One region of the Neptunomonas phycophila genome, then DNA from elsewhere that is predicted to be linked to it. Evidence: predicted binding sites of a transcription regulator. Region 1 holds the regulator's gene; each other region holds the start of a gene.
The links. The regulator PhoB, encoded in region 1, activates phosphate uptake and scavenging genes when phosphate is short. The targets are predictions, from matches to a motif close to TGTCATANNNNTGTCANA.

Region 1 (3,127 bases):
GGCTATACGAGATTGAGTTGAATACAGCATGTCAGGGGGGAAGTGGCAGTTAAAAGTACTGCCTTTCCCTAGCTGACTCTCAATGGTTAATTGAGCTCCGTGACGGTATAACGCATGCTTCACGATGGCTAATCCTAGCCCCGTGCCGCCGGTGGCGGTAGAGCGGCCTTCATCGACGCGATAAAACCGTTCCGTTAAACGTGGTAGGTGGATGGAGTCGATACCAATACCATTATCAGTAACCGAAAAATGCCCGCCTTGCTCATCGACAAACCATTTAATACTAATCAAGCCATTTTCTGGTGTGTACCGCACAGCGTTGAAGACGAGGTTCGAGAATACACTATGGAGTTCTTGTGGCTGACCCAACAGATCAAACTCGGTGTCGACATCTAACGTTACCTGATGTTGCTTATCGAGTGAGATCACTTCTGCATCATGGTGGATAGTGATAAGCATCTGATGAATGTTGATAGGGACTTCATCGTTAATATGCTGGCTAGACTCAAGACGAGAAAGTAACAATAAATCAGAGACTAGGCCTTCCATGCGGCTTGATTGGGCCTGCATTTGTGTCAGAGCACGCTGCATAGGTTTGGGGAGGTCCTGGTCTAAAAAAGTCTCCAGATAACCTCGAATGACCGTTAATGGCGTGCGTAGCTCGTGAGAAGCGTTGGCCACAAAGTCTTGTCGGGTATGTTCCAAACGCACCAAACGAGTGATATCACGGGCTACTAACAGTCGGTCGCTAGCACCAAACTCTTTTATTTGGAACTGTAAGGTAGTGTCGTTGAGGACAGGGCTAGGTAGCTGCAGAGGGTCGTCATATTTACGTTTGTGGTAATAACGTATAAAGCGAGGATCACGCAACAAGTTCATAACCGGCATTCCACGGTCAGACACATGTTTAAAGCCTAATAAGCGTTCTGCAGCGCGGTTCCACCACTCTAAATTATTATGCTTATCAATAATAACAACGGCATCGGGTAGTGCTGCTGAAGAGCGTTGAAAGCGTTTGATGATCTCTTTTAGATCACTACGTTGCTTATGGTGACGCTTTTTAATTCGTGCTAAGTCATCAAAGATGTCGCCCCATATACCCTCGGCTTCGGGAACCTCAGAATCATATTTATGCAACCAGGTTTGCAGCCTTCCTATTTGGCGTAGTTGTAGAAAAATCCAAAGCCCTAACCCAGCAACCATTCCCCAGCTAACAGAGCCTATGAATAAGCCTACCGTTGCAGATACAGCGACAAATAAAAATAAACTGCCTACGGCGGCTTGGGGGACTCTCTGCATAGGGGATACAACTCGTGTTTAGGCTACTTGTGTCGAAAAACGATACCCAGTTCCTCGTACCGTTTGTACTAGGTGGTCATGTTCATTGCCTAACGCTTTGCGTAAGCGACGAATGTGAACATCTACTGTCCGTTCCTCAACATACACATTGCCGCCCCAAACCATATCCAACAATTGGCCGCGGGAGTAGGCACGATCTTGATGGGTCATAAAGAATTGCAATAATCGGAATTCAGTCGGCCCTAAATCGATGGCTTTGCCCTCGGCAGTTACACGGTGCGAGATAGGGTCAAGCGTTAAGCCTTCAACCGTCACTGGCTCTTCAATGCCTTTAGGCGTAGCACGGCGTAAAACAGCTTTTAATCGAGCTACCAGTTCGCGAGGAGAAAATGGCTTGGTGATATAGTCATCTACACCCGCTTCTAAGCCCTGTACTTTGTTTTCTTCTTCGCCTTTGGCCGTCAGCATGATAATGGGGATATCGGCAGTTGTTTCATCTTTGCGTAAGCGGCGGGCTAATTCAATGCCGCTGATGTTGGGCATCATCCAATCCAACAAAATCATATCAGGTTGTCGATCAATCACGATCGCGTGAGCATCGTTAGCATTTTCTGCTTCAATACACTCATAACCTGCCATTTCGAGTGCAACCGCGATCATTTCGCGGATGGGCGCCTCATCATCGACGATTAGCACTTGTTTGCTTGTAGACATGTCTAAGCCTCTACGCTTGTAATAAGTCGCGAGTATTACAGTATTTTATTATGACAAAAATGTTACAGCTGGCCACTAATTTGTCATAAAGTGTACGACAATCCCAACAAAGACCGCTAACTCGGCGTAATGGTTATTCAGAAAGGCGTTAAAGCACCGAGTGCGATCTCTATCCTTAATAAGATTTTGCTGATAAACAAAAAACACGCCGGCTATAACGATCCCTACATAGTAAGGCCACGTCATGCTTTCTAATGTGCCTACTAATAGTAAAACTAACAAAGTGGCGATCTGTAATAGCCCAATGATCCGCTTGTCCTGTTTGCCGAATAGGATAGCGGTCGATTTTACGCCGATTTTTATATCATCATCCCGATCTACCATGGCGTACATGGTGTCGTAAGCAACGGTCCAGAGCAGCTTAGCTAAGAAAATCAGCCAAGCAACCAATGGTAAAGTCTCGTCAACGGCAGTAAAGGCCATAGGGATAGCCCACCCAAAAGCCGCGCCAAGTACCACTTGGGGCAGGTGGGTATGGCGCTTCATAAAGGGATAAAGCGATGCTAACGCTAATGCGCCAAAAGACATCCAAATCGTCATGTGGTTAGTGAATAAAACTAGTACAAAAGCGAGCAGCATCAGCCCAGCAAACAGCATGAGCGCTTCTTTACTGCTAATTAGCCCGCGAGCTAAGGGGCGTTCAGCTGTTCGCTTTACATGTCCGTCGATATGCCGGTCGGCATAATCATTAATCACGCAGCCAGCTGAGCGCGTTATAAAGACCCCCGCAATAAAAATAATGAGCAAGCTAAGCGGAGGGACTCCGTCGGCCGCAATCCATAACGCCCAAAGCGTTGGCCAGAGTAGTAAGTAGCTCCCAATAGGCTTATTGAAGCGCGTAAGCTGGGTATAGATGGCTAAACGCTCACGTAAGGTTAGTGCAGGGCGAGGTGCGACATGAGACATGACAAAGGCCTTAAACTAATATCGAGAAGGACTGTAGTGTACTTGCTCAAGCGCCGGAAGAAAAACCTCAGCTACAAGCAAAGGCTTGTTCGATAAACGAAAGACAGAGCGTCTAGCCCACAATGTATGAGAATCTACCTGGATTGAA
Region 2 (3,127 bases), on a different contig from region 1:
AACAGAAGTATTAGTCAAAGATGACAAGTCTAAGATATCGACTTTTTTGTTATTAGCATTAACAACAAACACTCGTTCAGAAGCCGCATGATAGTCAACAATTTCTGCGGTACTTTCATCAAAAACACCTGACTCATAGCGGCCAACAACCGACATTGATAAACGTTGAGGAGCTGCCGTGGCTTTCATTGCCGCAGGAGTAGGTAAAATAGTAATGATGGATTCTTCGCCAGCAATACCAAAATCGTTGTCATTGATGAGCAGCAGATGATCCGCATCAAGTAACGCGATACCTTCTACTTTAGCTGGCAAGCTAGAATCAGACGGCATGTCGGTCAAGGAATTAAATACAAGCTCTTTGGTAACGGGTACAGCATCCAATGCTGATGGATCAAATACTTGTTCTAACGTTTTTGATTCATCACTTTCGGGAGCCATAACCGTAGCGTCACTAATGTCCGTAGACATAATGTTGTCACCAGTGGCCAACGAAATACGATAGAGCTTTGTCGTATTAGTGATACGCTCTAAAATTACTAAATCGTCATCCCCGACCGCAAGCATCTCTGACACTTTGACATTATTTTGCTTAGTAGAAACATCGCCATTACCCTCAGTATCAGCAAAACTTTGTGGGTAATCTAACTCGTAAACATACTCACCATCTTGAGCACCTAAGGAGCCATCAGCATTTAGAGCATACTTAAAAACACGCAAGTGACGTGAGCTTTTATAGGCATCAGCATCTGGGTTGGCTAACGGGCTTTGCATGGCAAAATATAAAGCATCTTCATCTGGAGACAGTGCGATAGACTCAATGCCACGGTTTAATTTGCGCTTTTTTAATACATCCGGCAGCGCACCACTGACGGGGTAACCCGCATCTGATAAATCCGCTGCTACTGACGCAGGTACTACGCGCTCGATGATTTCACCCGTTGCACTAACATGCACAATGGACGGCCCATACTCTTCAGAAATCCAAAAAGTACCATCACTTAACTTAACCAGCGCTTCCGGATCTAATCCATTATTATCAAAATCTAAAGAAGCCCCAGTTAAATCAAACGCACCTTCAGTGTCCGTTGAAACTAAGTCATTCGTCAAACCACTGACCACTGTACCGTCTGTTTTTTTCAGAGTAATGGTCTCAATAGCCTCAGCCGAGTAATTCCCCGGCGTTCCAGATAGCTTCCACTTTACAATCATCGGGGCAAAATCAGCGACTGGGAAAATTTTACCGTCTTCATTGCCCGCGCCACATAACTCATCCACACCCAATATATTCGCAGAATCACCACACGCTATATTAGGGCCTCGATCCGTGATGGTATAAAACTCTGATGCGCTGTCAGCCGACGCGTGGTATGCACCGCTGCCATAGCCTATGGTTAACGGCAAGCTCGCCTCAACCCCATCTTTCTCATAGGTGACGACTTGCAAATCAGCATCTACATTAAGAGAAGCGACAGAGCCTTGAGCCACATCTAACGAAAAAGAGGACGAATCATCATCTGATGAATTACAACCAACCAATAATGCCGACGTAATAGCTGTTGCTAAAACCGTGTGCTGAAAGCGCATATCTACTCCAAGGATGCTTAGTAAAAAAGATCGAGTTTAATCAGAGCAGATGTCTAAAAGGATACAGAAATATGACGGTTAGATGACGCAACAAAACGATTAAATTTAATCGATAAATGAACTTTAAAATCCGAGAATCTTCTAAACATTATAAATGCTTAAAAAAGGGAGAGCGGTTATTTCTACCATCGATAAAATGTCATCTATCATGCGCTACTTAACATGGATTATTGCATTAATAATGCTCACCATGTTTTTTAGCACCTGGTTGGAAAAACAAAGAAATCCAAACCAGTACTTAATGACATCTCATACCAATGCCGAACCTGTCATTTTGAATAGAAATCGACAAGGACATTACGTTGCAACTGGCATGATCAATCAGCAACCTGTTGTCTTTTTATTAGACACTGGCGCTACCGTGTTAAGCATCCCAGAAAATATCGCCAACAAATTAAAGTTAGAAGCCGGCGCAAGCACACGTGTGTCGACTGCAAACGGAAGTATTTCCGTACACCGCACGAACCTTGAACAAGTGCAATTAGGAAACATTGTGCTAAAAAATGTTGAGGCTCACATCAACCCTTATATGGATGGCGATACTGTATTACTGGGTATGAGCTTTCTCAAATATCTTGAATTAAGGCAGCTAGGAAACACATTAACATTAAGTGTTCCAACACAGACCCATATCGACACGCAGCTGTAATTATTGCCGCTAGGAAAAAGAAACCCAAACCACAGCAAAAAATAGATACAAAAAAGGCAGCCTAAGCTGCCTTTTTTAACGAACCAAACTCACTGAATTATTTCCAGCCAGTAATCTCGCCTAATGCAACACCGATATCTGCCAAAGAGCGAACCGTTTTAACACCAGCATCTTCAAGTGCAGCAAACTTCTCATCTGCTGTACCTTTACCGCCAGAGATGATCGCACCAGCATGTCCCATACGCTTACCAGCAGGTGCAGTTACACCAGCGATGTAAGATACTACAGGCTTAGTTACGTTAGCTTTGATATAAGCAGCCGCTTCTTCTTCAGCACTACCACCGATTTCACCGATCATAACGATCGCTTCAGTCTTAGGATCTTTTTCGAACATTTCTAGAATATCGATAAAGTTAGAGCCTGGGATTGGGTCGCCACCAATACCAACACAAGTAGATTGGCCGAAACCAGCATCAGTTGTTTGCTTAACAGCTTCGTAAGTTAGTGTACCTGAACGAGATACGATACCTACTTTACCTGGCAAGTGAATGTGGCCAGGCATGATACCAATTTTACATTCGCCCGGAGTGATAACACCTGGGCAGTTAGGGCCGATTAAACGCACACCTAGCTCGTCGCACTTCACTTTACATTGCAACATATCCATTACAGGAATGTGCTCAGTGATACATACGATCAGCTTGATACCCGCATTAGCTGCTTCAAGGATAGAATCCTTACAAAACGGAGCAGGTACGTAAATCACAGATGCATCAGCACCCGTAGCTTCTACAGCTTCAGCAACCGTATTGAATACAGGCAAACCAAGATGCT
Region 3 (3,127 bases), on a different contig from region 1:
ATTCGCTCGTCGTACTTTTCTTCGTTAAATGCGCCGCGGGAGCCTTCGGTGTGGCGTTTTTTAGCGGTGTGGGCGAAGAATAATGGTTGTACAATTTTTTCCTCTTCAAGCGCTATTCTATCCCCAAAGCCGGGTGATATCGTTGTGTTTACATTTTCCCATATAGGAATTGTAGAGAGCGTTAGTGGAAATAAAGTGGTCACTATTGAAGGTAATACAAATAGTGCCGGAAGCCGGGAAGGCCAAGAGGTCGCTAGGAAGGTGCGTTCGCTGAATATTATTAAGAGCTTTATAAGACTACCTTACTCAAATGATGGGTTAGCTAGAGCCCACTAAATAATAGTTGAAATGGGTAGGTAACCATTCTATCCATTTCAAAATTCAATAGTCTAATTGGCTTTACTTCCCTCACGCCCGACTATCAATTTGAATCATCACTGCATCGGGTCGCCAGTACTCAAACTCGCAGTCTAGTAACTCCCCATCTTGTTTGTAATTAACACGGCAAATTTTTAACACCGGTTGGCCTTCACTGAGATTAAGGGCTTTAGCGACGTTTAAGGGGGCGGATGTAGGGATGACATCGAACCGGGAGCGTTGTGTGTGATAGCCGTAGTGCTCGGCATAAAGTTGGGTGAGCGATTGGGTGAGGGGCTGCTCAAGCACCGCTGGAAATAGGGCGGCTTTTAGGCAGTTTTCTACATACAGCACGGCCCTTCCATCGATGTGCCTTAAACGTTCAATGATATGGATAGGGGTGATGCCTTCTATTTCCAGCGCCGCGGCATATTGCCCCGAGGCCATTTCGCTGCGGATGTTGATGAGCGTTGTTTCGGCGCGGCGGTTTTGGTCTTTTATCATTTGATGGAAGTGGCTACGAGATAAAGGGTTGTAGCGAATGCGTTGTGGCGATACATACCACCCGCGGCGTTCTTCACGGTAGATGAGCCCTTCTGTTTCTAGGGATACCAGTGCGTCTTTTATAGTAATACGTGTGGTGTTAAAGAGTTGGCTGAGTTCTCGCTCAGAAGGGAGCTTTTGCATTTCTGCAATCACGCCTGATTCTATTTGTTCTCGAATGGTGATTTTTATTTTTGAAAGCTGAGTTGTCGCGTGGGGCGGCATCTTGGTCTAGTCCATTGTTTGTTGCGTTGTCACACAATATAAACGCGATAGATAACAAGAATATTACGAATCAGGTGAATGGGCGTCATAAGAATAGCGATAAATCGTCAAATTTCTGTATCTAAACTGTCACATTTCACTAATAGACTTTTCATTTAAACAACTGACCTAGTCCAAGAGGATCGAAGACGATGAAAAGCGTGTTAGCCAGTGCTCTATTAATTTCTACTACGATGTCTGCATCTGTCTTTGCGGCAGAGACGGATATGAACTCGCTTGTCGAAGCCGCTAAAAAAGAAGGGGCGGTTTACAGTGTGGGGATGCCTGATTCATGGGCTAACTGGAAAGATACGTGGGCTGATTTAAAAGCCAATTACGGCTTGGAGCATCAAGATACCGATATGAGCTCGGCGCAAGAGATTGCTAAATTTTCGGCTGAAAAGAAAAACGCCACAGCCGATATTGGTGATGTGGGTTTTGCGTTTGCTAATGTGGCCGTTAAAAAAGGGGTAACGCAGCCTTATAAGCCGTCTACTTGGTCTGAAATCCCTGAATGGGCTAAAGATAAAGAAGGGCATTGGGCGCTTGCTTATACGGGTTCTATCGCATTTATCTCGAATAACAATCTGGTTGAAAATCCACCTAAGTCATGGAGTGACTTACTCAATGGTGATTATAAAGTGAGCCTTGGGGATGTGGGTTCGGCTGCGCAGGCTAATAATGCCGTGTTGGCAGCTGCGTTTGCAAATGGTGGTGATGAAACGAACTTGCAACCGGCGATTGAGTTCTTTGCGAAGCTGGCGCAGAAAGGGAATTTGTCATTAACGGATCCTAGTGCGGCTAATATCGAAAAGGGTGAAGTCGAAGTGGCGGTGCTATGGGACTTTAACGCGTTAAATAACCGTGACAAATTTGGGCGTGATCGCTTTAGCGTCAATATCCCTCAAGATGGCTCTGTTATCTCTGGTTACACCACTATTATTAATAAGTTTGCTAAAAACCCGAACGCTGCAAAACTAGCACGTGAGTTTATCTTCAGCGATAAAGGTCAGGTGAACTTGGCGGCTGGCTACGCACGTCCAATCCGAACCAATGTTGAATTACCACAAGCGGTACAAGATAAACTATTACCTAATGAGCAATACCAAAACGTTCATCCGGTAAAGGACTTCGCCGCTTGGGAAAAATCAGCACGTAAACTGCCACGTCAATGGCAGGAAAACGTTCTAATTCACGTCAAGTAAGAGGCTGCTATGAGCAATAAGGTCATCCTTGTTGTTCTGGATGGACTCAATTATCAAGTAGCTCATGATTGCATGGGCTACTTGAATGGTTTGATTGAGCAGCACAGGGCAACCTTATACCAACTGCAGTGTGAGCTGCCTTCTATGTCTCGGCCGTTGTATGAGTGTATTTTGACCGGCGTTCGTCCGGTTGATAGCGGTATTGTGAATAATAATATAGTGCGACTGTCCCGTCATGAGTCCATTTTTAGTTTGGCAAAATCGCAGGGTAAGGTAACGGCTGCGGCGGCTTATCACTGGGTTAGCGAGCTGTATAACCGAGCACCTTATGATGCGGTTCGCGATCGTATGACACATGATGAAACCCTAAATATTCAGCATGGCGCTTTTTACCATTGGGATCATTACCCTGACGAAGCGCTGTTTTTAGATGCTGAATATTTACGCCGCACTTATGATCCCGACTTTTTGCTAATCCATCCCATGAATATTGATGATATGGGGCATAAGCACGGTTTGGATTCCCGCCAATATCGAAACTCGGCACGCGGCGCTGATATTTATCTGTCTAACTATTTGGATCAGTGGTTGGCCGAGGGCTATCAAGTACTGGTGACAAGCGATCATGGAATGAATAACGATCTGTCCCATGGTGGCATTTTACCTGAAGAGCGTGATGTGCCGCTGTTTGTAATGGGGGATCAGTTTTCTCATGTTGGCTGCGATGTTAAGCAAACAGAGCTGTGTGGAGTGGTGTG
Region 4 (3,127 bases), on a different contig from region 1:
CGCTCAGGGGTTGCATCCGTGTTTATGTCGAGTGGGTTTTTGCCATTCCATTCATAAGGGAGCAATGCATTTAATTTAGTGACCGTGTCCTCAGATAATGGCGCAAGCAACCCTCCCCGCTTTAATAAACGGTCTGTGGCTAATGCATTTGGCCCCATGCCGTTGCAGACAATCGCTAACCGCTCCCCTCGTAATGGTTTCATACGCGTCAGGGTTTCAAGCGCGTGAAATAACTCATCCGAAGTTTCTACCCGTACAGCGCCCGCTCGGCGCAAGGCCGCATCATAAATTCGATCTTCATCGGGAATACCTGGGGCTAAAGGGGGTTTATTAGCCTCTTCAAAAATAATATCGGACTTCAAAACGAGCACGAGTTTATTTCTTGAAGCCGCACGCAAAGCCGACAAAAAGCGACGAGCCGAACCAGAAATACGATCTAACTGCAAAAGAATGGCATGGGTATATGGGTCTTTAGAGACATAATCAATGACAGCAGGAAGATCTACATCCACCCCATGACCCAATGTCATAAAGTGTGAAAAGCCAATTTCTTGCCCATTAGCCCAATCTATCATTGCCGTACCTAGCAACCCCGACTGACCTATGTAAGCAACCTTACCTTTTTGGATATTAACGTGAGAGTAGCTGGCGTTCATTTTTGAACCAGGAACCAAAAGCCCCATACACTCGGGCCCCAAGATACGTATTCCATAAGGTTTTGCGGCTTCTTTAACGTCCTCACCCAAATTCGATACGCGCGGATTACCCGATATTGATAACCCCCCGGTAAGTACCATAGCCGCTTTAACACGATGACTACCCAATTGGCGGACGATATCGGCCACAGATTCTGGCGGAGCACAAATAATAGCCAGATCTGGCATTTCAGGAAGATCAGTTAAGGCGCGATAGCAACGCACACCAAATACAGACTGATACTCCTCAGGGTTAATAGCGAACAACCCTCCGGGAAAACCACTGTCGAGAAGATTCTGCAAGACTATACCACCCATACTTCCTTTACGTTCTGAAGCGCCAAAAACAGCAATTGAACGGGGTTGGAAAAAGCGCTTTAGGTACTTAGTACTCACATTTAATCTCCCGAGGGTGAGCTAACAGTATAAATGATGGGTCGATTTTTTCCGTAATAGAAGCATAAGCGGATGGCAGATTTATCACCACGCTTTTTATACAAAATAACGGACAGCTTGGCATAAACAGGCTAAAGACTGCTAACCAGCACCCACATCAATAGTTACGAATCCCATTGTTTAATACAACATCAGCCTGAACATAAAACACCACTTACTTGATTTACATTCAAAAAAAATCACCTAATAAAGGATTTTTTTTCAATTTACAGCAACTGTTCACATCGCTAAAAATTGACACATATTTGCTACGTTACTACCTAACTTCCATTGACTAAACGGGGGACTATTATGGCTGGAAAACAACACAATGATGACTACCTAGACGATGCGGACATCCTAGACGGTGATGATGACATCGATCTTGGCTTTATTAGCTCTCAAAAAAACACTCGGCGCGGTGTGAGAAAAAACATAGAGGAAATGCTAGAAGCACGCGAGCTTCGAAGAAGTATGCAAGACATATTTGATGATGATTTTTAATCTATTGTTTTTAATATATAAATTTGAAATTTCAGTCACAAATCTGTCATGCGATACCTGACCAACAAACACGCTCGTTACCGATTACGAATATCGCAGAAAACGAGATTCTTAATAAAAAAATTTAATTTTTCATAAACAAAAGAAACACACTATATTCGCCAATAAGCACTACAAAGTAATGCTTACCAACGTATTTATTGAGCCGAGCCTACTAAACCGATTAGGCCGGATTAAAGCATGTATTAATATTGAGAAGTGTTTTAAATGACTACTAAGATTCGTGTTGAAAAGCTATCCAGCGACGATATTGATGACTGGAGCGACTTCTACTCCGATGATGAAGAATCAAGCAAGGGTAGAAAAAGGATAGGGTTCAACGGTAAGAAGCGCCGCCTAATTGAAGACACTCTCGAAGAGCGACGCCTGATGAGCCAAATTAGTGACGATCTTGAACAACTGGATTATTAAAAACCTAAACGCTTTCCTTATACGCTAATTAGACTATCATTAATAAGGTATCGTACTGTATGTAGTAGGCGATACACTTAAAACGGCCGCTTTGGTTACTGTTCTCTCCAACGAGGCTCCAGAGCGGCCGTTCATCCTACACCTGTCATGTTTTAGGCCTATGCTCAACGCTACGGCTGCCCAGTTAGAAAACCTCATCGACCTGTTATCCATCAAACCGCCTTATGTTATAGTGCCTCAATTACATACATGATAGGTATACACTGATGGCTATTTCCCTGCAAGATCAACTACTAAAGGCAGGACTGGCGTCTAAAAAACAAGCCAACAAAGTTAAGGCTGAGAAGCGTAAGTCCAAAAAGCAAACATCAACACCAGAAACACCTGCGCTCACTCAAGCCGAGCTACAGGCCGCACGCGAAGCTAAAAAATTACGAGATCAACAACTTAATTTAGATCGAGAAGTCGAACGAGCAAAAAGGGCTGCCGAAGCCGAAGCAACCCAAATCATTCAACAATTCGAGATTAAGCGTAACCCTGATGCGGAGATCCGCTACAACTATACGTATGGATCTAAAATCAAAAGCATTTACGTTACACAAGAACAACAAACAATGCTCTCTAAAGGTACTTTAGCGCTTGCCGTACCCGAAGAAGACAACGTTTTTATCGTCCCTCCTGACGCCGCCGAAAAAATAGCAGCGCGCAAACCTGAGTGGATTATTCAAGCTAAAAAAGAAGAAGTAGACGAAGACGACCCGTACGCGGCCTACCAAATACCTGATGACCTAATGTGGTAACGTCACGGTTAATAACATTATTTAAGACTCACATAGTGGTGAGTCTTAAATAGCCCAATCAGGCTTCTCTTTGAGAGAACGTAAGTGAGACTGCATTTGCTCACAATTTAATGGCTTAGTGAAAAAATATCCTTGGCCGATGTCACAATCGTATACCCTTAGCAATGCTAGTTGGTCTTCATCTTCTATACCCTCCGCCACCACTTTTAGGCCCAATTTGTG

Region 2: BS617_RS06255 (choice-of-anchor I family protein) is a predicted target of PhoB. The motif match lies at 1,655-1,672, and genes of this name have one in related genera.
Region 3: BS617_RS13620 (UTRA domain-containing protein) is a predicted target of PhoB. The motif match lies at 1,242-1,259, and genes of this name have one in related genera.
Region 4: BS617_RS05630 (PA3496 family putative envelope integrity protein) is a predicted target of PhoB. The motif match lies at 1,668-1,685, and genes of this name have one in related genera.

Annotation. Positions count from the first base shown of each region.
Region 1 covers NZ_MRCI01000003.1:204,343-207,469, forward strand. The annotation lists gene phoR (phosphate regulon sensor histidine kinase PhoR) at 1-1,299, opposite strand, end outside; gene phoB (phosphate regulon transcriptional regulator PhoB) at 1,318-2,013, opposite strand; gene ubiA (4-hydroxybenzoate octaprenyltransferase) at 2,089-2,979, opposite strand; gene BS617_RS16465 (chorismate--pyruvate lyase family protein) at 2,995-3,127, opposite strand, start outside.
Region 2 covers NZ_MRCI01000001.1:1,368,463-1,371,589, reverse strand. The annotation lists gene BS617_RS06255 (choice-of-anchor I family protein) at 1-1,584, opposite strand, end outside; gene BS617_RS06250 (retropepsin-like aspartic protease family protein) at 1,739-2,293, shown strand; gene sucD (succinate--CoA ligase subunit alpha) at 2,391-3,127, opposite strand, start outside.
Region 3 covers NZ_MRCI01000001.1:2,990,113-2,993,239, reverse strand. The annotation lists gene BS617_RS13625 (peptidoglycan-binding protein) at 1-336, shown strand, start outside; gene BS617_RS13620 (UTRA domain-containing protein) at 409-1,125, opposite strand; gene BS617_RS13615 (ABC transporter substrate-binding protein) at 1,317-2,369, shown strand; gene BS617_RS13610 (alkaline phosphatase family protein) at 2,379-3,127, shown strand, end outside.
Region 4 covers NZ_MRCI01000001.1:1,245,729-1,248,855, reverse strand. The annotation lists gene BS617_RS05640 (bifunctional acetate--CoA ligase family protein/GNAT family N-acetyltransferase) at 1-1,091, opposite strand, end outside; gene BS617_RS05635 (PA3496 family putative envelope integrity protein) at 1,443-1,634, shown strand; gene BS617_RS05630 (PA3496 family putative envelope integrity protein) at 1,902-2,105, shown strand; gene BS617_RS05625 (DUF2058 domain-containing protein) at 2,372-2,905, shown strand; gene BS617_RS05620 (bifunctional diguanylate cyclase/phosphodiesterase) at 2,951-3,127, opposite strand, start outside.